Regions from separate parts of the Streptomyces graminofaciens genome, predicted to be linked through region 3. Evidence: riboswitches for the same ligand, from Rfam matches in the RefSeq annotation. Region 3 holds a riboswitch; each other region holds the start of a gene.
The links. Region 3 has a riboswitch for cyclic di-AMP ahead of SGFS_RS46765 (C40 family peptidase). Riboswitches for the same ligand answer to the same signal wherever they lie in the genome.
Positions count from the first base shown of each region.

Region 1: another riboswitch for cyclic di-AMP. It lies ahead of SGFS_RS17665 (M23 family metallopeptidase); the one in region 3 lies ahead of SGFS_RS46765 (C40 family peptidase).
Region 2: another riboswitch for cyclic di-AMP. It lies ahead of SGFS_RS35795 (C40 family peptidase); the one in region 3 lies ahead of SGFS_RS46765 (C40 family peptidase).

Region 1 covers NZ_AP018448.1:4,122,576-4,130,433, reverse strand. The annotation lists gene SGFS_RS17680 (DNA gyrase/topoisomerase IV subunit A) at 1-50, opposite strand, end outside; gene SGFS_RS17675 (M16 family metallopeptidase) at 347-1,696, shown strand; gene SGFS_RS17670 (M16 family metallopeptidase) at 1,693-3,081, shown strand; cyclic di-AMP (ydaO/yuaA leader) riboswitch at 3,295-3,460, shown strand; gene SGFS_RS17665 (M23 family metallopeptidase) at 3,473-4,252, shown strand; gene SGFS_RS17660 (GntR family transcriptional regulator) at 4,461-5,165, shown strand; gene SGFS_RS17655 (HPr family phosphocarrier protein) at 5,374-5,655, opposite strand; gene SGFS_RS17650 (bifunctional acetate--CoA ligase family protein/GNAT family N-acetyltransferase) at 5,835-7,858, shown strand, end outside.
Region 2 covers NZ_AP018448.1:8,131,691-8,139,548, reverse strand. The annotation lists gene SGFS_RS35800 (ATP-dependent DNA helicase) at 1-2,490, opposite strand, end outside; cyclic di-AMP (ydaO/yuaA leader) riboswitch at 2,762-2,935, shown strand; gene SGFS_RS35795 (C40 family peptidase) at 2,945-4,177, shown strand; gene SGFS_RS35790 (hypothetical protein) at 4,181-7,858, opposite strand, start outside.
Region 3 covers NZ_AP018448.1:10,600,098-10,607,955, reverse strand. The annotation lists gene SGFS_RS46775 (ATP-dependent Clp protease proteolytic subunit) at 1-316, shown strand, start outside; gene SGFS_RS46770 (hypothetical protein) at 324-629, shown strand; cyclic di-AMP (ydaO/yuaA leader) riboswitch at 1,114-1,285, shown strand; gene SGFS_RS46765 (C40 family peptidase) at 1,289-1,762, shown strand; gene SGFS_RS46760 (ATP-binding protein) at 1,869-2,327, opposite strand; gene SGFS_RS46755 (helix-turn-helix domain-containing protein) at 2,576-3,445, shown strand; gene SGFS_RS46750 (DUF397 domain-containing protein) at 3,456-3,680, shown strand; gene SGFS_RS46745 (8-amino-7-oxononanoate synthase) at 3,732-4,859, opposite strand; gene bioB (biotin synthase BioB) at 5,035-6,249, shown strand; gene SGFS_RS46735 (adenosylmethionine--8-amino-7-oxononanoate transaminase) at 6,242-7,522, shown strand; gene bioD (dethiobiotin synthase) at 7,524-7,858, shown strand, end outside.

The DNA of each region.
Region 1 (7,858 bases), 6.5 Mb from region 3:
TCCTCGAACGCGTCGTCGGGCGGCGGGGTCTTCGTGCTGCGGCGGGCCATCGCTGCCGGCTCCTTGCTGAGGCGTGAACGGGATCTGACGCGACCATTGTGGACTGCCGCACTGACAACGCGGACACGACCCGGCCCCGACCGCCCGGCCGGGCCGTCCGGGCCCCGCGTCAACATGGTGTGCCGACCTTGATCGGCCCGTGGTGTCGGTAACTCCGGTCTCGCTCTGGGCGTACGACCTCCGGGAACTTCGCCGGACGTCCGCGCGCTTGCATACAGTGACAGGACCGGCAGGAAAACTGCGGTAGCGAACGACCGCTCTCGCGATCGAAGGGACGTACATGCCCATGGGTCACACGGCCACAGCCGAGGCAGGCTCCGGAGGCCTGACAGCGACCGAGCATCGTCTGGCCAACGGCCTGCGCGTGGTGCTCTCCGAGGACCACCTGACCCCGGTCGCGGCGGTGTGCCTCTGGTACGACGTCGGCTCCCGTCACGAGGTCAAGGGCCGTACCGGCCTCGCCCACCTCTTCGAGCACCTGATGTTCCAGGGCTCCGCCCAGGTCAAGGGCAACGGCCACTTCGAACTGGTCCAGGGCGCGGGCGGCTCGCTGAACGGCACGACCAGTTTCGAGCGCACCAACTACTTCGAGACCATGCCCACCCACCAGCTGGAGCTCGCCCTCTGGCTGGAGGCCGACCGCATGGGCTCGCTGCTCGCGGCCCTCGACGACGAGTCGATGGAGAACCAGCGGGACGTCGTCAAGAACGAGCGCCGCCAGCGCTACGACAACGTCCCCTACGGCACCGCCTTCGAGAAGCTGACCGCCCTCGCCTACCCGGAGGGCCACCCCTACCACCACACCCCGATCGGGTCGATGGCGGACCTGGACGCGGCCACCCTGGAGGACGCCCGCGCGTTCTTCCGCACCTACTACGCGCCCAACAACGCGGTGCTCTCGGTGGTCGGCGACATCGACCCCGAGCAGACGCTCGCCTGGGTCGAGAAGTACTTCGGCTCCATCCCGGGGCACGACGGCAAGCCCGCCCCGCGTGACGGCGCGCTGCCCGAGATCATCGGCGAGGAACTGCGCGAGATCATCGAGGAAGAGGTCCCCGCGCGCGCGTTGATGGCCGCCTACCGGCTGCCGGAGGACGGCACGCGCGCGTGCGACGCGGTCGACCTGGCGCTGACGATCCTCGGCGGCGGCGAGTCGTCCCGCCTCTACAACCGGCTCGTACGCCGTGACCGCACCGCCGTCGCCGCCGGCTTCTACCTGCTGAGGCTGGCCGGCGCACCCTCCCTGGGCTGGTTCGACGTGAAGACCTCCGGCGACGTGGAGGTACCGGTCATCGAGACCGCCGTCGACGAGGAGCTCGCCCGGTTCGCCGAGGAGGGCCCCACGGCCGAGGAGATGGAGCGCGCCCAGGCCCAGTTGGAGCGCGAGTGGCTGGACCGCCTCGGCACGGTCGCGGGCCGCGCCGACGAACTGTGCCGCTTCGCCGTCCTGTTCGGCGACCCGCAGCTCGCCCTGACCGCCGTCAAGCGCGTCCTCGAGGTGACCCCCGAGGAGGTCCAGGAGGTCGCCAAGGCCCGCCTGCGCCCCGACAACCGCGCGGTGCTCGTCTACGAGCCGGTCGCCCCCGAAGCCGACGACGCCGAGACCACCGACGAGAACGAGGAGTCGGCGAAGTGACCGAACTCGCGAACATGGAGTTCCACCCGCAGCCCCAGGCCGGCGACGCCAAGCCCTGGGCGTTCCCGGCGCCCGAGCGCGCCGCGCTGGACAACGGCCTGACCGTCCTGCGCTGCCACCGCCCCGGCCAGCAGGTCGTCGCCGTGGAGGTCCTCCTCGACGCGCCCCTGGACGCCGAGCCGGCCGGCCTCGACGGCGTCGCCACGATCATGGCCCGCGCCTTCTCCGAGGGCACCGACAAGCACACCGCCGAGGAGTTCGCCGCCGAGCTGGAGCGCTGCGGCGCCACCCTCGACTCGCACGCGGACCACCCCGGCGTACGCCTGTCCCTCGAAGTCCCCGTGTCGCGGCTGCCCAAGGCGCTCGGTCTGCTCGCCGACGCCCTGCGGGCCCCCGCGTTCGCGGACAGCGAGGTCGAGCGGCTCGTCGCCAACCGCCTGGACGAGATCCCGCACGAGACGGCCAACCCGGGCCGCCGTGCCGCGAAGCAGCTCTCCAAGGAGCTGTTCCCGGCGGCTTCGCGCATGTCCCGCCCGCGCCAGGGCACCGAGGAGACCGTCGAGGGCATCGACTCCGCGGCCGTACGCGCCTTCTACGAGAAGCACGTACGCCCCGCGACGGCCACCGCCGTGGTCGTCGGCGACCTCACCGGTGTCGACCTGGACGCGCTCCTCGGCGACACCCTGGGCGCCTGGACCGGCTCCTCGGCCCAGCCGCGCCCCGTGCCGCCGGTGAGCGCCGACGACACCGGACGTGTCGTCATCGTGGACCGTCCCGGCGCCGTCCAGACGCAGCTGCTCATCGGCCGCGTCGGCGCCGACCGCCACGACCGCGTGTGGGCCGCCCAGGTGCTCGGCACGTACTGCCTCGGCGGCACCCTCACCTCCCGCCTGGACCGCGTCCTGCGGGAGGAAAAGGGCTACACCTACGGTGTGCGCGCGTTCGGCCAGGTGTTGCGTTCCGCGCCGGACGGCTCGGGTGCCTCGATGCTCGCCATCAGCGGTTCGGTCGACACGCCGAACACGGGCCCGGCGCTCGACGACCTGTGGACGGTCCTGCGCACGCTCGCCGCCGAGGGCCTGACCGACGCCGAGCGCGATGTCGCCGTGCAGAACCTCGTCGGGGTCGCCCCCCTCAAGTACGAGACGGCCGCGGCCGTGGCGAGCACGCTGGCCGACCAGGTCGAGCAGTACCTGCCGGACGACTACCAGGCGACGCTCTATCAGCAGCTCGCCGCGACCGGCACGGTGGAGGCCACCGCGGCCGCGGTCAACGCCTTCCCGGTGGACCGTCTGGTGACGATCCTCGTCGGCGACGCCGCGCAGATCGAGGAGCCGGTCAGGGCCCTCGGCATCGGCGAAGTCACCGTCGTACCGGCCGAGTAGAGGACCGGGCGGATCCGGGCGGAAGCTCGCAAACCGCAGGGGCCCCAGTGACTGAAGAGTCACCGGGGCCCCTGTTTGTCCCTATTAATGGGGGAGGTTGTGTGTCTGACCTGTGGCGTACGCAACAAAACCCGTGATCCGTTTGTTATTTCGAAGTGGCCCACTTAGCGTCGGTCCGGCTGTTCGCCAGCAGTTCGCCGCAGCCGCGGCACCGGACAGTCATCGCCGAGTCCCCGTACGGCGCGAGCCAGGGGAGCCGGGGACCCAACCGCAGTCCCTGGGGTGAATCGGACGCCCTTCACCAGTTGAGGGGTTTCCGTAGGAGACCTTCCTGCTCCGAACCCGTCAGCTAACCCGGTAGGCGAGAGGGAAGGAAAGGACCAGCCACTTGATGGCGTTCACCCGTGCCGCTGGGAAGCATCGCCGTCCCGGCCGTGTGAAGCGCTCGACCACGAGGACCGTGGGCGTCGCCGCTCTCACCACCACCGGTGTCATAGGCACCCTTTCGGCTCCGGCGCTCGCCGCGGGCGCCTCCGTCCCGGAGTCACCCTCCGAGCAGACCGGGCTGAACCAGATCATCACCCTCGGCGACACGGTCGCCGAGCAGGTCGACACCCAGGCCGCCGCCCAGCAGCAGGCCGCCGAGGTGGCCGCCGCCAAGAAGCAGGCGCAGGAGCAGGCCCGGGCGCAAGCCGCCGCGAAGGCCAAGGCGGACCGCGAGGTCGAGGTCCGCGCCGCCCGCGCCGCCGAGCGCAAGCGCCTCAACACCTTCGTCTCCCCGATCAGCGGCTCGTACATCTCCACCGGCTACAAGGCCGGCGGCGCCGTCTGGTCCTCCGGCACCCACACCGGTGTCGACTTCCACGCCGCGTCCGGCACGGTCGTCCACGCGGTCGGCTCCGGCACCGTCGTCGAGGCGGGTTGGGGCGGCGCGTACGGCAACAACATCGTCATCAAGATGAACGACGGCACGTACACCCAGTACGGCCACCTGTCGTCCATCGGCGTCTCCGTCGGCCAGACGGTCACCCCCGGCCAGCAGATCGGCCTCTCCGGCGCGACGGGCAACGTCACCGGCCCGCATCTGCACTTCGAGGCCCGTACGTCGCCCGACTACGGCTCGGACATCGACCCCGTCGCGTACCTGCGCTCGCACGGCGTGAACGTCTGACGAACCGCTCAGCGCTTCCCGCGAGGCCCCGGCTCACCGAGCCGGGGCTTTCGTCGTTGTGCGGGACCTCCTCGTTGTGACGTACCTCCTGTCCAAAAAATATCCATGGATTCCGGCCCGCCATCGGAAATTCCGGCCCGCTGCAATAGAGTCGCTGGAACACACGTCAATCATCGACGTTTCACGGGGATTAAGGCGGAGGTCGGTCATGCGTATTCCGGCGCATTCGGTATGCACGGCGATCCGTGATGACATCGTCGCGGGTGTCTACGAGCGCGGCGGCCGTCTCACCGAGGAACTGCTCGCCCGCCGCTACGGCGTCAGCCGCGTCCCCGTGCGCGAGGCGCTGCGCACGCTGGAGGCCGAGGGCTTCGTGGTGACGCGCAGGCACGCGGGCGCGTGCGTCGCCGAGCCGACCGAGCAGGAGGCCGCCGACCTGCTGGAGATGCGCATGCTGCTGGAGCCGCTGGGCGCCGCCCGTGCCGCCCAGCGCCGTACGGAGGCGCACCTCAAGGTGCTGCGCGGCCTGGTCAGGCTGGGCCAGGAGCGGGCCAGGCGGGGCAACAGCGAGGACCTGCGCTCCCTGGGCGGCTGGTTCCACGAGACGCTCGCCCAGGCCTCCGGCAGCCCCGCGCTGACCTCGACGCTCGCCCAGCTGCGGCACAAGATCGCCTGGATGTACGCGGTCGAGGCGCCGGCCAACCCCGTGGAGTCCTGGGCGGAGCACGGCGGCATCGTGGACGCGGTCGCGCGCGGCGACAGCGACCGGGCGCGGACGATCACCGCCCTGCACACCGAGCGGGCGACCGCCGCACACCGTCTCCGATTTCCGGGCGGGCCCGCCGGGGCGGAGCGCGCGGACCGTGTGAGGACTTCGCAACATCACGTAAACATGACGGGCCCGCGGCTTTAACACGGGAGCCGTATACAAAGACAGTGGGAATTCGCGGGGCATTATTTTTGCTGCCCGCAGAAAGATTTCCCTGCCAACGTCCCGTCGTTCGCCGAACGAAAACAGGCCGCCTGCGGAACGGAAATGCGAAGGGCCCGCCCGATAAATCGGACGAGCCCTTCGGTGTCGCGTGCGGGTGGTGGTGGCCCTCAGGGCCTCACCGCGTCGCTCAGACCGTCTCGGGAAGCTCCTCGAGCCCCTCGGAGACGAGCTTGGCCAGACGGTCGAGCGCGATGTCCGCGCCCTCCGCGTCGGAGGCCAGGACGATCTCCTCGCCGCCCTGGGCGCCGAGGCCCAGGACCGCCAGCATGGAGGCCGCGTTGACGGCGTTGCCGTCGGCCTTGGCGATCGTCACGGGGATACCGGCGGCCGTGGTGGCCCGGACGAAGATGGATGCGGGGCGGGCGTGGAGGCCCTCGGCCCAGCCGACGTTGACGCGGCGCTCAGCCATGTGATGCTGCCCTTCGGATGTATTGAGTGACTCAAGAGGTCTAGACCGGGTTGTCTAGACCAGTTTCCCATATCGTGAAGCGCGCCGGAATCGGGCCCACGGCCTGACCGTCAACCGGCAGTTGTGCTTCCCCAGACTGCCTCGCGCCGCACACGGACGCGAGCCGTACTCTGGGGCCCATGCAGACCTCGTCGGACCGGCACGAGTACCCCGCCCACTGGGAGGCCGACGTGGTGCTGCGCGACGGCGGCACCGCACGCGTCAGGCCCATCACCGTTGATGACGCCGAGCGCCTGGTCAGCTTCTACGAGCAGGTCTCGGACGAGTCGAAGTACTACCGCTTCTTCGCGCCGTACCCTCGCCTGTCCGCCAAGGACGTCCACCGCTTCACGCACCACGACTTCGTGGACCGGGTGGGACTCGCGGCCACGGTCGGCGGCGAGTTCATCGCCACCGTACGCTATGACCGAATCGACGCCGACGGCATGCCCGCGTCGGCCCCCGCCGACGAGGCCGAGGTCGCCTTCCTCGTCCAGGACGCCCATCAGGGGCGTGGCGTCGCCTCCGCTCTCCTCGAACACATCGCCGCTGTCGCCCGCGAGCGCGGCATCAGGCGCTTCGCCGCCGAGGTGCTCCCTGCCAACAGCAAGATGATCAAGGTGTTCACGGACGCCGGGTACCAGCAGAAGCGCAGCTTCGAGGACGGCGTCGTACGCCTCGAATTCGGCCTGGAGCCCACCGACCGCTCCCTCGCCGTGCAGCGCGCGCGGGAGCAGCGCGCCGAGGCCCGGTCCGTGCAGCGACTGCTCGCCCCCGGCTCGGTCGCCGTCGTCGGCGCCGGGCGCGCGTCCGGGGGAGTGGGCCGCAGCGTGCTCGCCAACCTGCGGGACGCGGGGTTCTGCGGGAAGTTGTACGCGGTGAACAAGGGCATGCGGGAAGAGGAGAAGGAACTCGACGGCGTCCCGGCGTACCGCTCCGTCGGGGACATCGAGGGGCCCGTCGACCTCGCGGTCGTCGCCGTCCCGGCCGCCTACGTCCCCGAGGCCGTCGCCGAGTGCGGCGAGCACGGCGTGCAGGGGCTCGTGGTCGTCTCCGCCGGGTACGCCGAGAGCGGTCCCGAGGGGCGTGAGCGCCAGCGCGATCTGGTCCGCCAGGCGCGCACGTACGGCATGCGCATCATCGGCCCGAACGCCTTCGGCATCATCAACACCTCCCCCGAGGTACGGCTGAACGCCTCGCTCGCCCCCGAGATGCCCCGCTCCGGCCGTATCGGCCTCTTCGCCCAGTCCGGCGCCATCGGCATCGCCCTGCTGTCCCGGCTGCACCGACGCGGGGGAGGAGTCACCGGGGTCACAGGCGTGTCGACATTCGTGTCGTCGGGCAACCGGGCGGACGTCTCGGGGAACGACGTCCTCCAGTACTGGTACGAGGACCCGGACACCGATGTCGTCCTGATGTACCTGGAGTCCATCGGCAACCCGCGCAAGTTCACCCGCCTCGCCCGGCGCACGGCCGCGGTCAAGCCGCTCGTGGTGGTGCAGGGGGCGCGTCACGGCTCCGCTCCCCAGGGGCACGCCGTACGAGCCACGCGGCTGCCCCACGCCACGGTGTCCGAGCTGCTGCGCCAGGCAGGGGTGATCCGGGTCGACACGATCACGGACCTGGTCGACACGGGGCTGCTGCTGGCCCGGCAGCCGCTGCCGGCGGGGCCGAGGGTGGCGATCCTGGGGAACTCGGAGTCGCTGGGGCTGCTCACCTACGACGCGTGCCTCTCCGAGGGGCTGCGACCGCTGCGTCCGCTGGACCTGACCACGGGCGCCTCGGCGCAGGACTTCCACGCGGCGTTGTCGCGGGCGCTGGCCGACGACTCGTGCGACGCGGTGGTGGTGACCGCGATACCGGCGCTCGGGGAGGTGTCGCCCGGCGATGCGGAGCTGGCGGAGGCGTTGCGGGCAGCGGCGGCGGCGACGCCGTCGAAGCCGGTGCTCGTGGTGCACGTCGAGCTGGGCGGCCTGGCGGCGGCGTTGTCCGCTGCGGCCAGCACCGGGCCCCAGGCGGCCGAATCGGCACCCGGCGCCGCAGGCGGTGCCCACCCGTTCCGCCCTGCGGAACGACCTCCCACCGAAGTGCGGGAGGCGTCGGACGCGCCCTCTTCGGACGCCCGCCTCATCCCCGCCTACCCCGCCGCCGAGCGCGCCGTCCG
Region 2 (7,858 bases), 2.5 Mb from region 3:
TCCGACGACCGTGCCGAGACCGAACTGGTCGTGGGTGACTCGGTCGCCGACGGCCAGGGACACCACCGGCTTCTCGGACGTACGGCGGGTCGCGAAGCCCGAGGCACCCGCGGCCGAGGAGCGGGAGCGGGCGGACGACAGCGAGGACGCGATCCCGGCGGCCGGGCCCGAGGACACCGGCGCGGAGGCACCCTTCCGCTTCCACTCCAGGTGGGTGGCCGGGATCTCCTCCAGGAAACGGGACGGCGGGTTGTACGAGGGCTGGCCCCAGGCGCTGCGCAGCGAAGCGCGCGTGAGGTAGAGCCGCTCCCGCGCGCGCGTGATGCCGACGTACGCGAGGCGCCTCTCCTCCTCCAGTTCCTTGGTCTGGCCGAGGGCGCGCATGTGCGGAAAGACGCCGTCCTCCATGCCGGTCAGGAAGACGACCGGGAACTCCAGGCCCTTGGCGGTGTGGAGGGTCATGAGGGTGATGACACCCGAGCCGTCCTGCTCCTCGTCCGGGATCTGGTCGGAGTCGGCCACCAGGGCCACGCGCTCCAGGAAGGCGGGGAGCCCACCGGACACCGCGACCGCAACCGCGCCCGCATCCGCATCCGCACCGGCATCCGCACCGGCATCCGCGCCTTCGCCCTCGGCCGCGCCCTCGCCGCCCCCGGCAGCCGCAGCCTCGGCCGCAGCCGCCTCCTGCTCGAACTCCAGTGCCACGGCGGCGAGTTCCTGGAGGTTCTCGATGCGGGTCTCGTCCTGCGGGTCGGTCGATGCCTGCAACTCGGCCAGATAGCCGGTGCGTTCGAGGACCGCCTCCAGGATCGTCGCCGGACCGGCGCCCGACTCGACGATCGTGCGCAGCTCCTCCATCAGCGTGTTGAACCGTTTGACGGCGTTCGTCGACCGGGCCGCCATGCCGTACGCCTCGTCGACGCGCTTCAGCGCCTGCGGGAAGCTGATCTTCTCGCGCTGGGAGAGCGCGTCGATCATCGCCTCGGCGCGGTCGCCGATGCCGCGCTTGGGCACGTTCAGAATGCGGCGCAGCGGGACCGAGTCCTCCGGGTTGGCGAGGACCCGCAGGTAGGCGAGGACGTCCCGGACCTCCTTGCGCTCGTAGAAGCGGACACCGCCGACGACCTTGTAGGGCAGGCCGACGCGGATGAAGACCTCTTCGAAGACGCGGGACTGGGCGTTCGTGCGGTAGAAGACGGCGACGTCGCCCGCCTTCGCGTCACCCGCGTCCGTCAGTCGGTCTATCTCGTCGGCGACGAACTGTGCCTCGTCGTGCTCGGTGTCGGCGACATAGCCGGTGATCTGCGCGCCCGCGCCCGCGTTGGTCCACAGGTTCTTGGGGCGCCGGGACTCGTTGCGCTCGATGACCGCGTTGGCCGCGCTCAGAATGGTCTGGGTGGAGCGGTAGTTCTGCTCCAGCAGGATCGTCGTCGCGTCCGGGTAGTCCTCCTCGAACTGGAGGATGTTGCGGATGGTCGCGCCGCGGAAGGCGTAGATCGACTGGTCGGCGTCACCCACGACGCAGAGCTCGGCGGGGGGTACGTCCCACTCGTTGGGCGGTACGTCGACCGGGTGCTCGGAGGTGCCGACCAGCTCTCTGACCAGGGCGTACTGCGCGTGGTTGGTGTCCTGGTACTCGTCGACGAGGACATGGCGGAAGCGGCGGCGGTAGTGCTCGGCGACGTCCGGGAAGGCGCGCAGCAGATTGACCGTCGTCATGATCAGGTCGTCGAAGTCGAGGGCGTTCGCCTCGCGCAGACGCGACTGGTACATGGCGTAGGCCTGGGCGAGGGTCTTCTCGAAGCCGTCGGAGGCCTGGGCCGCGAAGTCCTCCTCGTCGATCAGCTCGTTCTTCAGGTTCGAGATCTTGGCGCTGAAGGACTTGGGCGGGAAGCGCTTGGGGTCGAGGTCCAGGTCGCGGCAGACCAGCGCCATCAGCCGCTTGCTGTCGGCGGCGTCGTAGATCGAGAAGGACGACGTGAAGCCGAGCTTCTTGCTCTCGCGCCGCAGGATGCGGACGCACGCGCTGTGGAAGGTCATGACCCACATCGCGTTCGCGCGCGGCCCGACGAGCTGCTCGACACGCTCCTTCATCTCGCCCGCGGCCTTGTTGGTGAAGGTGATCGCGAGGATCTGGCCCGGGTGGACATGCCGCTCGCCCAGCAGGTGCGCGATGCGGTGGGTGAGCACACGGGTCTTGCCGGACCCGGCGCCGGCCACGATGAGCAGAGGGGAACCGGCATGGACCACGGCCGCACGCTGGTTCTCGTTGAGTCCGTCGAGGAGGGCCGCCGGGTCGATGACCGGGCGTGAGGCGCCGTCGCGGTAGTAGGCGTCCCGGTCCGGGGGCGCGTCGAACTTCCCGCCGAACAGATCGTCCGGAATCGGCTCCGGTACGTGATCGTCCTCGGGCGGTGGCGGAGGTTCCTCGGTGTGGGCCCGTGGGGCCTGGAGGTCCGCCAGGAAGCTGTCGTCAAAGAGGCTGCTCATCGCTCTCCGAGTCTAGGCGCCTCCACTGACAGCCATGGGCCGCCCCGGAAAGTCCGCCCCGGCGATCTCCGGAGCTCCCATATGGACGGTGACCACCGGATGCGATCGTTCAAGGACGAATAGTGACTGTTGATCTCACTCATCGCGATCACCGTACTAAGGTCACAAAAACGTATCGGGCCTATCGGACATCAACCTTCACAGGGGCCACAGGAGTTGGCTAGCGTTTTGGGTTGGGTCGTACGACACAACCGGCGAACGTCGCCGGGCCGTTCGGCCTCCGCCGAGTCCGGTGCGTCCCCTGGGGCAGCCGGAGCCGGGGACCCAAACCGACCTTGGGGTGAATCGGCCCGCGTCGCCGCACGCGGCAGGGCCGTAGGGCAAACCTTCCGAAGCTTGCGCCCGAACCCGACAGCTAACTCGGTAGGCGGACAACGGAAGGAGTCGCCGACCCATGGCGCACCGAAAGCCTCGTCCGGCGCGCCCGGGCATACGCACCCCCGCCCTCGCCACCGCCGCCCTCACCTCCGTGGCCCTGCTCTCCCAGACGGCCAACGCGGCCCCCTCGGCCGACGACAAACCGAGCCTCGAAGAGGTCGAGAAGAAGGTCGACGACCTCTACCGCGGGGCGGAGACGGCCACCGAGAAGTACAACTCGGTGAAGGAGCAGACCTCCCAGCAGAAGAAGAAGGTCGACACGCTTCTCGACGACGTCGCCAAGCGCGCGGAGAAGCTGAACGAGGCGCGCGAGGAACTGGGCGAGTTCGCGGCCGCCCAGTACCGCACGGGCGCGGCCTCGCCCGACGCGGCACTGCTCCTGCTGGCGGAGAACCCCGAGGAGTACTTCGCCCAGAACCAGCTGATGGACCGGCTGACGGACCGCCAGCAGACGGCCGTCGACGACTACGTCACGCAGCAGGCCGACGCGGCGAAGCAGCGGCAGGAGGCGACCGAGGGCCTCGAACAGCTCACCGATTCGCAGAACGCGCTGAAGACCAGCAAGGCGAAGGTCCAGAAGAAGCTCGCCCAGGCCCGCGAACTGCTGTCCGAACTCACGGCCGAGGAGAAGGCCCGGCTCGCCGCGATCGAGAAGCGGGAGCAGGAGGAGGCCGACCGCAGGGCGGAGGAGCTGGCGCAGCAGCAGGCGGCGGCCGCACAGGAAGCTCAGCAGGCACAGGAGACCCCACAGGCTCCACAGGCTCCACAGGCTCCACAGGCTCCACAGCCACAGGAGACCCAGCAGTCCCAGGAGACCACACAGCCACAGGGATCTCAGCAGACCCAGCCCCAGGAGGACACCTCGACCGCGGTCGAGGACTCCACATACGCCTCGAAAGCCGCGAGGGCCCTCACCTTCGCCCGCTCACAGATCGGCAAGCCGTACGTCTGGGGCGCCACCGGCCCCGGCTCCTACGACTGCTCCGGCCTCACCCAGGCAGCCTGGAAGGCCGCCGGAGTCGACCTCCCCCGCACCACGTACGACCAGGTGCACGCCGGCACGACGGTCTCCCTCTCCACCGCGAAGCCCGGCGACCTGATCTTCTTCTACGACAACATCGGCCACGTCGGCATCTACATCGGCAACGGGATGATGATCCACGCGCCGAAGCCGGGGGCGTATGTGCGCGAGGAGTCGGTCTTCTACGACGGCGAGGGGTCGATCCACAGCGTGGTGCGGCCGGCGTAGGAGTCAGAGCCGCTGCGGCAGCTCCATCATCCGCGGCGTCTCGTGCCGATACCGGTTCACCACCGCCCATGCCGCGTCGGGTTCCGCCGCGAGCTTGGGGCGAGCGGTGGTGAGCCGGTCGATGGGCCCGGGGCCCGCGGAGTTCAGCCGGTCGAAGCGCAGGGCCAGGTCGGCGGGGCCGCCTTCCGCGAACGTGCGCAGGAGGGTCGTGCAGAGGGCGAGATAAGACTGCACCTGCTCCACGGCACGACGGGTCTCGAATTCGTCAGGGGGAACCGTGGGCGCGGCGTAGATCAGCTGTTCCCAGTCGGTGAGGTCGAGGGGCGCCTGCGAGGCCTCGGCGATCCAGCGGGCGGCCGCCGGTGCGTTGGCGCCGGTCAGGGTGGCGGCGTGCCGGGACTGGGCGGAGAGTACGGCGTGCGCGTCCTCGGTGATCAGCTCCCTGGCCAGTTCATCGAGTTCGCTGATGTTCCGCAGGGCCTTGGCCGTGGCGAGGCTCATCACCGCGCGCAGCAGATCGCGCGGCAGCCCGCCGGAGAGCACCTGGCACAGCCAGAGGTAGGGCTCCGGAAGCCACACGCCCCGTAGCTCCAGCAGGGTGCGGGCCTGCGCCAGGTCGAGCGGCGGTACCGCCACCACCTTGTCGAAGGCACTGTCGAACGCGGTCCGTACGTCGAGGACGTGCCGTCCGAAGGCGGTGAGCGCGTCCTCGGAGACGGCGACGAGGAAGTGACAGCCCCGGATCCCGAAGACGACCTTGAGGTCGTTGAGGAACCGCTCGGCCTCCTCCGCGCTGCCCAGCTTGTCGAGTTCGTCGATGCCTATGACGACCCGGCCGCCGAGGGGTCGTCGCTCCAGCGCGACGAGGTCGAGCAAGGCCCGGAAGCGGGCGACGAGTTCGGGGTAGGTGAGCACCTGTTCGGTGTGCTGGACCTGCTGTGCGTCGGCGACCTGGAGCCCGGCGGGGAGCGCGAGCTGGTTGGTGCGGGAGCGCATGATGGTCAGCTGGTAGTGAAGGGTGCGGAGGTGGCGTACGGCGGCGGCTTCCGCGCCGCCCGTGCGCTGCTCGGGTTCGCGCCCGGCGCGTCCGGACAGGACGAGCGCCCAGACGATTCCGGCGATCGCGAGCAGGTATCCGCCCGTGCCTATGAGCAGGCGGGGATTCCTCGACCACCACCGGCCGAGACCCGACAGATCGGGCCACAGGATCGCGCCGATCGTGGCGAGCACCCCGACGACGACGGCGAGCACGGCCCCGATCCGCTGCGCCCGCACCGCGCGCCGCCCCGGCTCGGGCCCCGGCCGCCCGTCGGCGGAGGCGTCCTGCCCGGTGATCCTGCGGCAGACCTCCGCGAAGAGGTGGATCAGGAACTCCCGGGGGTCGTACGACGTCGGGGCGGGCACGAGGACGAGCAGGTCGTCAGGGGCGGTGGACATGTCGGGGGCGCAGAACCGCTGCATCAGGCTGCTCTTGCCCGCCCCGCGCGGCCCGCTCACCCCGATGCTCGCGCTCTCCAGCTCCCTCAGGTGGTACTCGGTCTGACGGGCCGCCTCCGTGGCCACGAACTGGTCAAAGCGGCGGGTTCCGGTGAGGCGGGAGGGGTCGATGGTGGGGAAGGTCAGGTTCTGCGGGTCCTGGGCCACGCGCAGCCTGCTGCGGAGCAGAGGCATCACTCCGTCGCGGGCGAGGGCGGTCAGCCAGTCACGGCGGGCCTGGAGGGCGGCGTCGCGGTAGCGGGACCGGGTGGCGGGGACCTCGGGCCAGTGGGCCGGGTCCTCCGAGTGGAGGGCGCGGTGGGTGGTGGCGTGGGGGCGGGCGTTGAGGTAGGCGAGGAGGGTGAGCGCTGTGAGGGCGGCGGACACGAGGGCGACGGTGGGAAGGCGGCCGGGGTGGACGGGCGTCAGCGCCAGCAGACCGGCGTAGGGGGCCAGGATCATCGACAGCGGGGTCGCCCAGTTCTTGCGCCGGGCCACCAGGAAGCCGCTCTGCCGGACGACGAGCCCTATGACGATGGTCGGCACCCACACCAGGAGCACGACGTCGCCGCCCACCCTCACCAACCCCATGGCGTTGAACAGGACGATACCGCCGGCATAGGCGAGCGCGCCGTACGCGAACGTGAGGGCGCGTCCGGCCCACCACGGCCGCCGCTGCACGGCGACCATGCTCAGGTGGGCCTGCCGGAAACGTTCGTACGCCTCGACGCCGGCCTCGGCGATGGTCGGCAGGTCGTCGTCGAACGCCCTCTCGGCCAACGAACCGACGTGCTCCGCAGCCCGCTGCTCGGCCGCCAGATCGCCGTCGGACGTGTAGGCGATGTAGGCGACGGCTTCCGGCAGCGCGAGGGTCTCGTCCACGACCTCCTGTCGAAAGCGTCGGACGGTGTCCCGGTGGGAGTTGTTGTCGCCACCGCGCGCCACGAGCGCGTCGCGCACCAGGTCGTGCCGGAAGGCGTGACAGCCGTCGCCGTATCCCTCCGGGGTGGTCAGCAGCCCTTCCGCGGCCGCCCGGTCGAGGAAGCTCTGCAGCCGCCACGGCAGTTCCTTCGTAGCGGCCAGCCAGGCGTGGACCAGGCGGTAGCGGCCCCAGGCGCTGTCGAGCAGCAGCACGACGCCGAACCAGAGCACACAGACGGACGCCAGGACGGTCCAGCCCCGCGCGGACAGTTCGCCCCACCACGCGTAGCTCATCGGGAGGCCGACGAGGGCCGTGAGAGAGGACGCCGTCAGCAGTGCCGCGCGCCTGTCCTGCCCCAGGTCGCCGAAGCGGTGGTCGGACGGCGGGACGGCATCGGTTCCACGCGCCGCCCCGGATCCCAGGGCGAGGCCGACGCCGGCGGACAGACAGACGAACACCACAGCCAGGTCGGCCGGCTCCACGCTCCGGCCGTCCGGGCGGGACCCCACCGCGAGCGCCACGGCCAGGGCCCCGGAGACACAGCCCGCCAGACCCCCGAGGAGCGAGCGCGCGATCCGCCGGATGCGCGGTGCGCCCGGTTCCCGTCCGCCGATACGCCTGGGTGCCTCGCCGTCGAACACCACCAGAAACAGTTGCAGGAGGACGGCGACGACAAGGGATCCGGCGAACAACGGGTCCGAACCGCCCAGGCGAGCGAGCAGCGTCGAGAGGATCAGCGACAGCGTCCGCATGGCCGGCACCGACCACATGGGCTGGTAGGCCGCCGCCATCCGCCACCACAACAGCAAGGTGTCGTCGGCGCTGCCCATGGCTCGCGTCGCGACCCGCAGCCAGCGGCGCCGGTCGGCGTCACGCCAGAGGTCGAAGTTCGCGGTCGGGTCGGCCGTGTCGAGGATGCGCCGGGTGATCTCCTCGGCTCCCGGGAACCGTTCGCGATCGAGGAGTTCGGCCGGGTCACGCCGTTCGTAAGCGCTCAGCGCCAGCACGAGGATCCAGGGCGAGGAGAAGGCCTGGGCCAGCGGGCCCTCGGGGTCGGTCTCGATGGCCAGGGCCACGGGCTGCCAGCGTGCCTCGTCCTCGGGGCTCCGCCACCGCGCGCCGGACAGAATCGTGCGCGCGTCCAGGGGCAGCATCCGTACGATCCGGCCGAGGCGGGTCGCGCGGATCCCGAAATGGTCCTCCTCGGCGACGTTCGTACGGCAGGTCAGCACATACCCGCCGCCCCCCGTCCAGGCCCACCTACCGCGTGCCAACTGCTCGAC
Region 3 (7,858 bases):
CGGCACACCGGGCAAGCGGTACGTCCTGCCCGGCGCGAGGGTGGTGATCCGCCAGCCGGCGCTCACCGAGCCGATCGAGGGGCAGACGAGCGACCTGGCCATACGCGCCGAGGAGTTGGCGCGCGACCGCCGGATGCTGGAGGAGCTGCTCGCGCGGCACACGGGACGCGACCCCGAGCAGGTCCGCGCCGACATCGAGCGGGACAAGTTCCTCGACGCGCAAGGAGCGGTGGAGTACGGGCTCGCCGACGGAATCGTCCCGAGCCGCAAGACCTCGCGCACCCTCCCGGGCGGCACGTCCCCCGGCGCGAGGTGAGCCGCCGATGGTCCCCGAACTGCCGCCGCTGCCCGCCCTCACCCGCGCCGAGGCGGAGCTGATCGACCGCTACCTCGACGTCGTCGACCTCCTCGGCCGGATCAATCCCGCACGCCCCGGCGACACCTATCGCGGGCTGCGGGCGGCGCAGGCTCTGGTCGCAAAGGCGCACGCGCTGCGCGACGCACTTGAGTTGATGCACAGCCGGGGCGAACATGAAGTGCATGCCGCAACCATGGCGCGGGCCCTGCGCGTCCTCGACGGAGAACGACGCGCGGCCCGGGTCACCCTGCCGCCCGATTCCGACAGTTGATCCGGCCGCCCCGAAGCCGCGTGAAAGCCACACCGAAGCGCTCCGTCCACACCCGCACGAAGCCGCGCCGACCAAGCCGAACTCACCCGAATTCGAACCGGTCTGAACCGATCCGGGGTCGCCGGCCGTACTGATGGGCCGAGGAGACGTCCGGACCAGTTGGCATACGGACCGGATGTCGTCACTCGAAAGGCCTAGCGGGGCATCCTCCCCGAAGGCCCTTCGCAGTTGCGCAACGCGCCTACGTCAGGGCCGGAATGATTTGTTCCGGTGCAGGTGCGGGGCTCCTCGACCGGGTGGACAACAGCACCGAAAACACCCTGTCCACCCGATCGGGCGAGTGGTGAGTAAGGCCACAAATCCCCGATTCCGTTGGGATTTTCCGGCTTCGGTGCGTCAAGATCCCTTCCTGACGACAAGCCCCCGCCACAGCGGCGGGGCGATCCGGGTGGACGCCGAGTCCTGCCGCCGCCCGGATGACCGGTCGACAGGAGTGCATCGGCAGGAGTGGAGGACCCAAGCACGACGGGTCGCCGGAACGGTCACGCCATGACCGGGCCGAGCAGCCCTTGGGGTGAAGCCGCGTCACGCGGCCGGGCAACTTCGCCAGCCCGAATCCGACAGGTCATCCTTCACAGGCGGCTGACGAAGGGTTGCGCATGACTGCGCTGAATCGTGTCCCGTCGCTGTTGACCCGGGCCGGCACGGCCTCGGCTCTCACCATCGCCGCCGTGGGCGGCAGCATCCTGGCCCCGGGCGTCGTATCCGACGCCGAGGCGGCCACACCGGCGTCGAAGGCACTACAGGTCGCGGCTTCGAAGAAGGGTTCCCCGTACAAGTACGGCGCCACGGGCCCGGGCAGGTTCGACTGCTCAGGGCTGACCCTCTACTCGTTCAAGAAGGCGGGCAAGAAGCTGCCCCGTACTGCTCAGCAGCAGTACAACAAGACGAAGCACATCTCATCGAGCAAACGCACGCTCGGAGATCTCGTCTTCTTCCACTCGGGCTCGAACGTCTACCACGTCGGTATCTACGCCGGGAAGGGAAAGATCTGGCACTCGCCGAAGACGGGTGACGTCGTGAAGCTCGAAAAGATATGGACGAAGAGCGTCTGGTACGGCCGGGTCGTCTGATCCGCCGCTGACGGGCGGTGGCGGCGCGTCCTGCCGCCGCCCGCTCCACACCGGACACCGGCCCTCGCGCGACAGCACCGAGGGCCGCTGTCGTCCCACGGCCCCTTCAGGGCTCCTGCTGTCCGCCGGCCCTGACCGGCTGTACCGGCGCCGCCCACGGCAGCTCGATCGCCACCGTCTTGCCGCCCTCCCGCGTGGGTCTGACGCTCAGCCTGCCGCCGCACTCGGCGGTCAGCCAGCGGATGATGACCATGCCCCGGCCGTTGTCCTGCTGGACGGCGGCGGGCAGACGTTTCGGAAAGCGCGGATGGCTGTCGGTGACACCGATGTGCAGCCGCTCGTCGCGGTCGAGCGCGAGGTCGACGGTGAAGGTGGGCGATTGACCGAACGTGTGCTGGACGGCGTTGGTGGCGAGTTCGGACACGATCAGGCGCACGGTGTCGGCGGTGTCCGTGTCGCTCGGCAGGCCCCATTCGGCCAGCACGTTGGCGACGTATCTACGGGCAGCGGACACCGAGGCGGGATCGCTCGGCAGAGTGACGGATGCTTCCTGGTGGTCTGCCATGGCGAGGTCGTCCCTTTCCCACGGGACCGGTGTCCGACACGGAGCGGTTGGTTCGAGTACGGTCCCGGAACTGGTGCTTCGCGCCAGAGTGCCATCACCTGGGCCACAACGAGTGGCGATCCACCAAGATATGCATATATCTGTCGCTCGAAGCGGTGAACTCTCCGACGGCCGACCGTATTCGGGTGGACTCTCGGTCCATCCTCTGCGTCACCCGACCAGCACGCGCCGGGCGGAAGGAGAAACCCATGCAATACGGTCCGGCGGTACGTCGCCGCAAGCTCGGCGCCGAGCTACGTGATCTGCGCACCGGGGCCGGCCTCACCAGCACCCAGGCCGCCCGGCTCGTGGACTGGCACCAGTCCAAGGTGAGCCGGATCGAGACCGGCGCCAGCGGGGTGAAGCCGGCGGACGTGCGGGTCCTGCTGGACGCATACGGGATCGACGACTCCGAGCTACGGGAGTTGCTCCTGGCGCTCGCCGGCTCGGAGGACGGCGGCGGGCGGCACAACTGGTGGCACGCGTACCGCGGGGTACTGCCGCCGACGTACCGCGATTTCATCAGTCTGGAGTCCCAGGCCAGCGGGATGCGGACACTGGAGACCTCGGTGGTGCCCGGGCTTCTGCAGATCCCGGAGTACGCCCGGGCGGTCACCCGGGCCGCGGTGGAGGGGCTGGAAGACGACAAACTCGACGCCCTCGTGGAGGTACGGCTCGCGCGGCAGGACGTCCTGCGGGCGGATCCGCCGATGGAGCTGAGCGCCGTGCTCGACGAGGCGGTTCTCCGGCGTGAGGTGGGCGGACCCGAGGTCATGGCCCGTCAGTTGCGCCGACTGGCCGAGGCCGCGGCGCTTCCCCAAGTGCGGCTGCAGGTGCTGCCGTTCACTGCCGGGGCGCATATCGGCATCACCGGGCCTTACGTAATCTTCTCATTTCGGAGCACATCCGATCTGGACGTCGTTGTTCTCGACCACTTGACGAGTAGCCTCTACCTCGAGCGGAAAGAAGACCTCAAGGCTTATGTGGAGGCCTTCGACACCCTTCAGATCCACGCCCTTTCGCCCGAGGAATCGTTGGATTACATCGCCGGACTGGCCGAGTCGGCCGACGGCGCGTAAGGAGGCACCAATGTCCGCACTGCCTCGGAACGTACCCACCAGTACCGCGCTGCGCGGTGTGCGATGGGTGCGCAGCAGCCGCAGCACCGGAATGAACAACTGCGTCGAGACCGCCCGGCCGTGCCCCGGCCCCTGGGCCGGACTGGTCGCCGTACGCGACTCCAAGAACACGGCGGGGCCCGCCCTGCTGTTCGCCCCCGGAGCCTGGGAGGGGTTCCTCACCGCGCTTCGGTAAGCGAGAGCGCCCAGCACCATCGCCCTTGGCGAGCACGGCCGGGACGCCGACTCACGGTCGCGTATCGCCGATGATCCCCACGGCTCGGTCGATCTGCCCCTCGGTGAGATCCGCGCGGGCGGTCAGCCGCAGCCTCGAGATGCCGTCGGGCACGGACGGTGGGCGGAAGCAGCCGACGGCGAGCCCCGCCGTACGGCAGTCCGCCGCCCATCGCACCGCCTGATCCGCAGACGGCGCGCGCACGGACACCACGGCGGCGTCGGGCCGCACCGCTTCATGGCCCGACGCCGTCAGCCGTGTGTGCAGTTCCCTCGCCACCTCACGGGCCCGCGCGGCCCGCTCCGGCTCACGGCGCAGCAGCCTGAGCGCGGCCAGGGCGGCGCCGGTGGCGGCCGGGGCGAGGCCCGTGTCGAAGATGAACGTACGGGCCGCGTTGACCAGGTGGTCGATGACGTGCGCCGGGCCGAGGACGGCGCCGCCCTGGCTGCCCAGGGACTTCGACAGCGTGACCGTCACGACGACGTCGGGGGCGCCCGCGAGCCCCGCCGCGTACGGGGCACCCCGGCCACCGTCGCCCAGTACGCCCAGGCCGTGGGCGTCGTCCACGACGAGCCCGGCGCCGTACTCACGGCACGCGGCAGCCAGTTCGGCCAGCGGGGCGGCGTCCCCGTCCACCGAGAAGACGGTGTCGGAGACCGCGACGGCGGGCCCGGCATGGGTGCCGAGCGCCTTGCGGACGGCCTCCGGGTCGGCGTGGGCCACGACCTGGGTGGTGCCCCGGGCCAGTCGGCAGCCGTCGATGAGCGAGGCGTGGTTGCCCGCGTCCGAGACGACGAGGGAGCCGTGGGGGGCGAGGGCGGTCACGGCGGCGAGGTTGGCCGCGTAGCCGGAGGAGAAGACCAGGGCCGCCTCGAAGCCGGTGAAGTCGGCCAGCTCCCGCTCCAACTCGCCGTGCAGTTCGGTGGTGCCGGTGACGAGCCGGGAGCCGGTGGCACCGCCGCCCCACCTGCGGGCGGCCTCGGCGGCGCCCTCGGTGATCTCGGGGTGCCGGGCCAGGCCCAGATAGTCGTTGCTCGCGAGGTCCAGCAGCGGCGACTCGGCCGGACGGGGCCGCAGCGTCCGTACGAGCCCGGCGCGGCGGCGCACGGCCGCCTGCTCGTCGATCCAGCCGAACGCCATGGGTCCCTCCGGGGTGGTGTGGGCCGCCCACGGAGCGGGTGCTTTTGTAGGCAGTTCACAGACCCTAGCCGCACGATCAACCACCCACGATGTGGCAATACCCACACGTCTTACGGACTCTCTTGTACGAACCATCCTTGGCCCGGGGCCACCGCGTAGGACAGGATCGGCTCTCATGGACCTGCTGAACACGCTGGTGGACAAGGGGCTTCGGCGCGAGTCGCCGAGCCGTGCCGAGGCGCTCGCCGTGCTTGCCACCTCCGACGACGACCTGCTCGACGTGGTGACCGCGGCCGGCAAGGTGCGCCGGCACTGGTTCGGACGCCGGGTGAAGCTGAACTACCTGGTCAACCTGAAGTCCGGCCTGTGCCCCGAGGACTGTTCCTACTGTTCTCAGCGGCTCGGCTCCACCACCGGCATCCTCAAGTACACCTGGCTCAAGCCGGACCAGGCCTCCGAGGCCGCCGCCGCCGGTTTGGCGGGTGGCGCCAAGCGAGTCTGTCTGGTGGCCAGTGGCCGGGGCCCGACCGACCGGGACGTGGACCGGGTCTCCGACACCATCAAGGCGATCAAGGAAGCGAACGAGGGCGTCGAGGTGTGCGCCTGCCTCGGTCTGCTCTCCGAGGGCCAGGCCGAGCGACTGCGCGAGGCCGGGGCGGATGCGTACAACCACAACCTCAACACGTCCGAGGCGACGTACGGCGACATCACGAGCACGCATACGTACGCCGACCGTGTCGACACCGTACAGAAGGCGCACTCGGCCGGTCTTTCGGCCTGTTCCGGGCTGATCGCGGGCATGGGCGAGAGCGACGAGGACCTGGTCGACGTGGTCTTCTCGCTGCGCGAACTGGACCCGGACTCGGTCCCGGTGAACTTCCTGATCCCGGTCGAGGGCACCCCGCTGGCCAAGGAGTGGAACCTCACCCCGCAGCGCTGTCTACGGATTCTGGCCATGGTGCGCTTCGTCTGCCCGGACGTCGAGGTGCGTATCGCGGGCGGCCGCGAGGTCCATCTCCGCACGATGCAGCCGCTCGCCCTGCACCTGGCCAACTCGATCTTCCTCGGCGACTACCTCACCACCGAGGGCCAGGCCGGCAAGGCCGACCTGGAGATGATCGCCGACGCCGGGTTCGAGGTGGAGGGCGCGGACCAGGTGACCCTGCCGGAACACCGGGCGAGTGCGGTGGTCAGCGGGTGCGGGTCGGCGGAAAACGCCGGATGCGGGTCGCACGAGGGCACGGGGGGCGGCTGCGGGTCCCACGAGGGCGGCGGAGTCTGCGGATCCGTTCCCGCCGCCGCGTCCGCTGCGAAGGCGAACGAGGCGCGTACGGACCTGGTCGCCGTACGCCGCCGGGGTGCCGGAACGGATCTCGCGCCCAATGCCTGATCTGCCGGTCTCCGAGCTGCTGGATCTCGACCGGCGGCACGTCTGGCATCCGTACGGGCCCATGCCCGGCCGGGTCGAACCGCTCGTCGTGGAGTCGGCGAGCGGGGTCCGGCTGCGGCTCGCGGACGGTTCGGGCGAGCTGGTCGACGGCATGTCGTCCTGGTGGTCGGCCATCCACGGCTACAACCACCCGGTGCTCAACGAGGCCGCGCACGGGCAGCTCGCCCGGATGAGCCATGTGATGTTCGGCGGGCTCACGCACGAGCCCGCCGTACGGCTCGCGAAGCGCCTGGTCGACATCTCCCCCGAGGGTCTGGAGCATGTCTTCCTGGCCGACTCGGGCTCGGTGTCGGTCGAGGTCGCGGTCAAGATGTGCCTCCAGTACTGGCGTTCGCTGGGCCGCCCCGGCAAGCAGCGCCTGCTGACCTGGCGCGGCGGCTACCACGGCGACACCTGGCAGCCGATGTCGGTGTGCGACCCCGAGGGCGGGATGCACGAGCTGTGGACCGGGGTGCTGCCCCGGCAGGTGTTCGTCGGCCCGCCACCGGTCGCGTACGAGGAGTCGTACGCCGATCAGTTGCGTGCGGCGATCGAGCGGCACGCGGACGAACTGGCGGCCGTGATCGTCGAGCCGGTCGTGCAGGGCGCGGGCGGGATGCGCTTCCACTCCCCCGCGTATCTGCGGGTGCTGCGCGAGGCGTGCGACGCGCACGGCGTGCTGCTGGTGTTCGACGAGATCGCGACCGGGTTCGGGCGCACGGGCGCGCTGTTCGCGGCGGAGCACGCGGCGGTCACGCCGGATGTGATGTGCGTGGGCAAGGCGCTCACCGGCGGTTATCTGACGCTGGCGGCGACCCTGTGCACGGCAGCAGTGGCCGACGGGATCTCGCGGGGCGAGGTGCCGGTACTGGCCCACGGGCCCACCTTCATGGGCAACCCGCTCGCGGCGGCCGTCGCCGGCGCGTCGATCGATCTGCTGCTGGGCCAGGACTGGCTTTCGGAGGTCAAGCGGATCGAGGCGGGCCTGCGGGAGGAGCTGGCACCGGCTTCGGACCTCCCTGGTGTGAAGGACGTACGGGTGCTCGGCGCGATCGGTGTCGTGCAGCTCGACCACGAGGTGGACATGAGGGCGGCCACGGCGGCCGCGGTGCGCGAGGGCGTGTGGCTGCGGCCGTTCCGGGATCTCGTCTACACGATGCCGCCGTACGTCACGGGCGACGAGGACGTGGCGCGGATCGCGCGCGCGGTGTGCGCGGCGGCGCGGGAGGGGTGACATGGCGGTCCTGGTGATCACGGGGACGGGCACGGAGGTCGGCAAGACGGTGACCACGGCGGCCGTCGCCGCGGTGGCCGCGGCGGCCGGCCGGTCCGTCGCCGTGCTCAAGCCGGCGCAGACGGGGGTACGGCCGGACGAGCGCGGTGACGCGGACGAGGTGGCCCGGCTCGCGGGTGCCGTCACGACCCGCGAACTCGGCCGCTATCCCGAGCCGTTGGCTCCCGCGACGGCAGCCCGGCGCGCCGGGCTGCCTCCGGTGCGGCCCGCGGACGTGGCCGAGGCGGCGGCCAAGCTGGCAGTCGAGCACGATCTGGTGCTGGTCGAGGGCGCGGG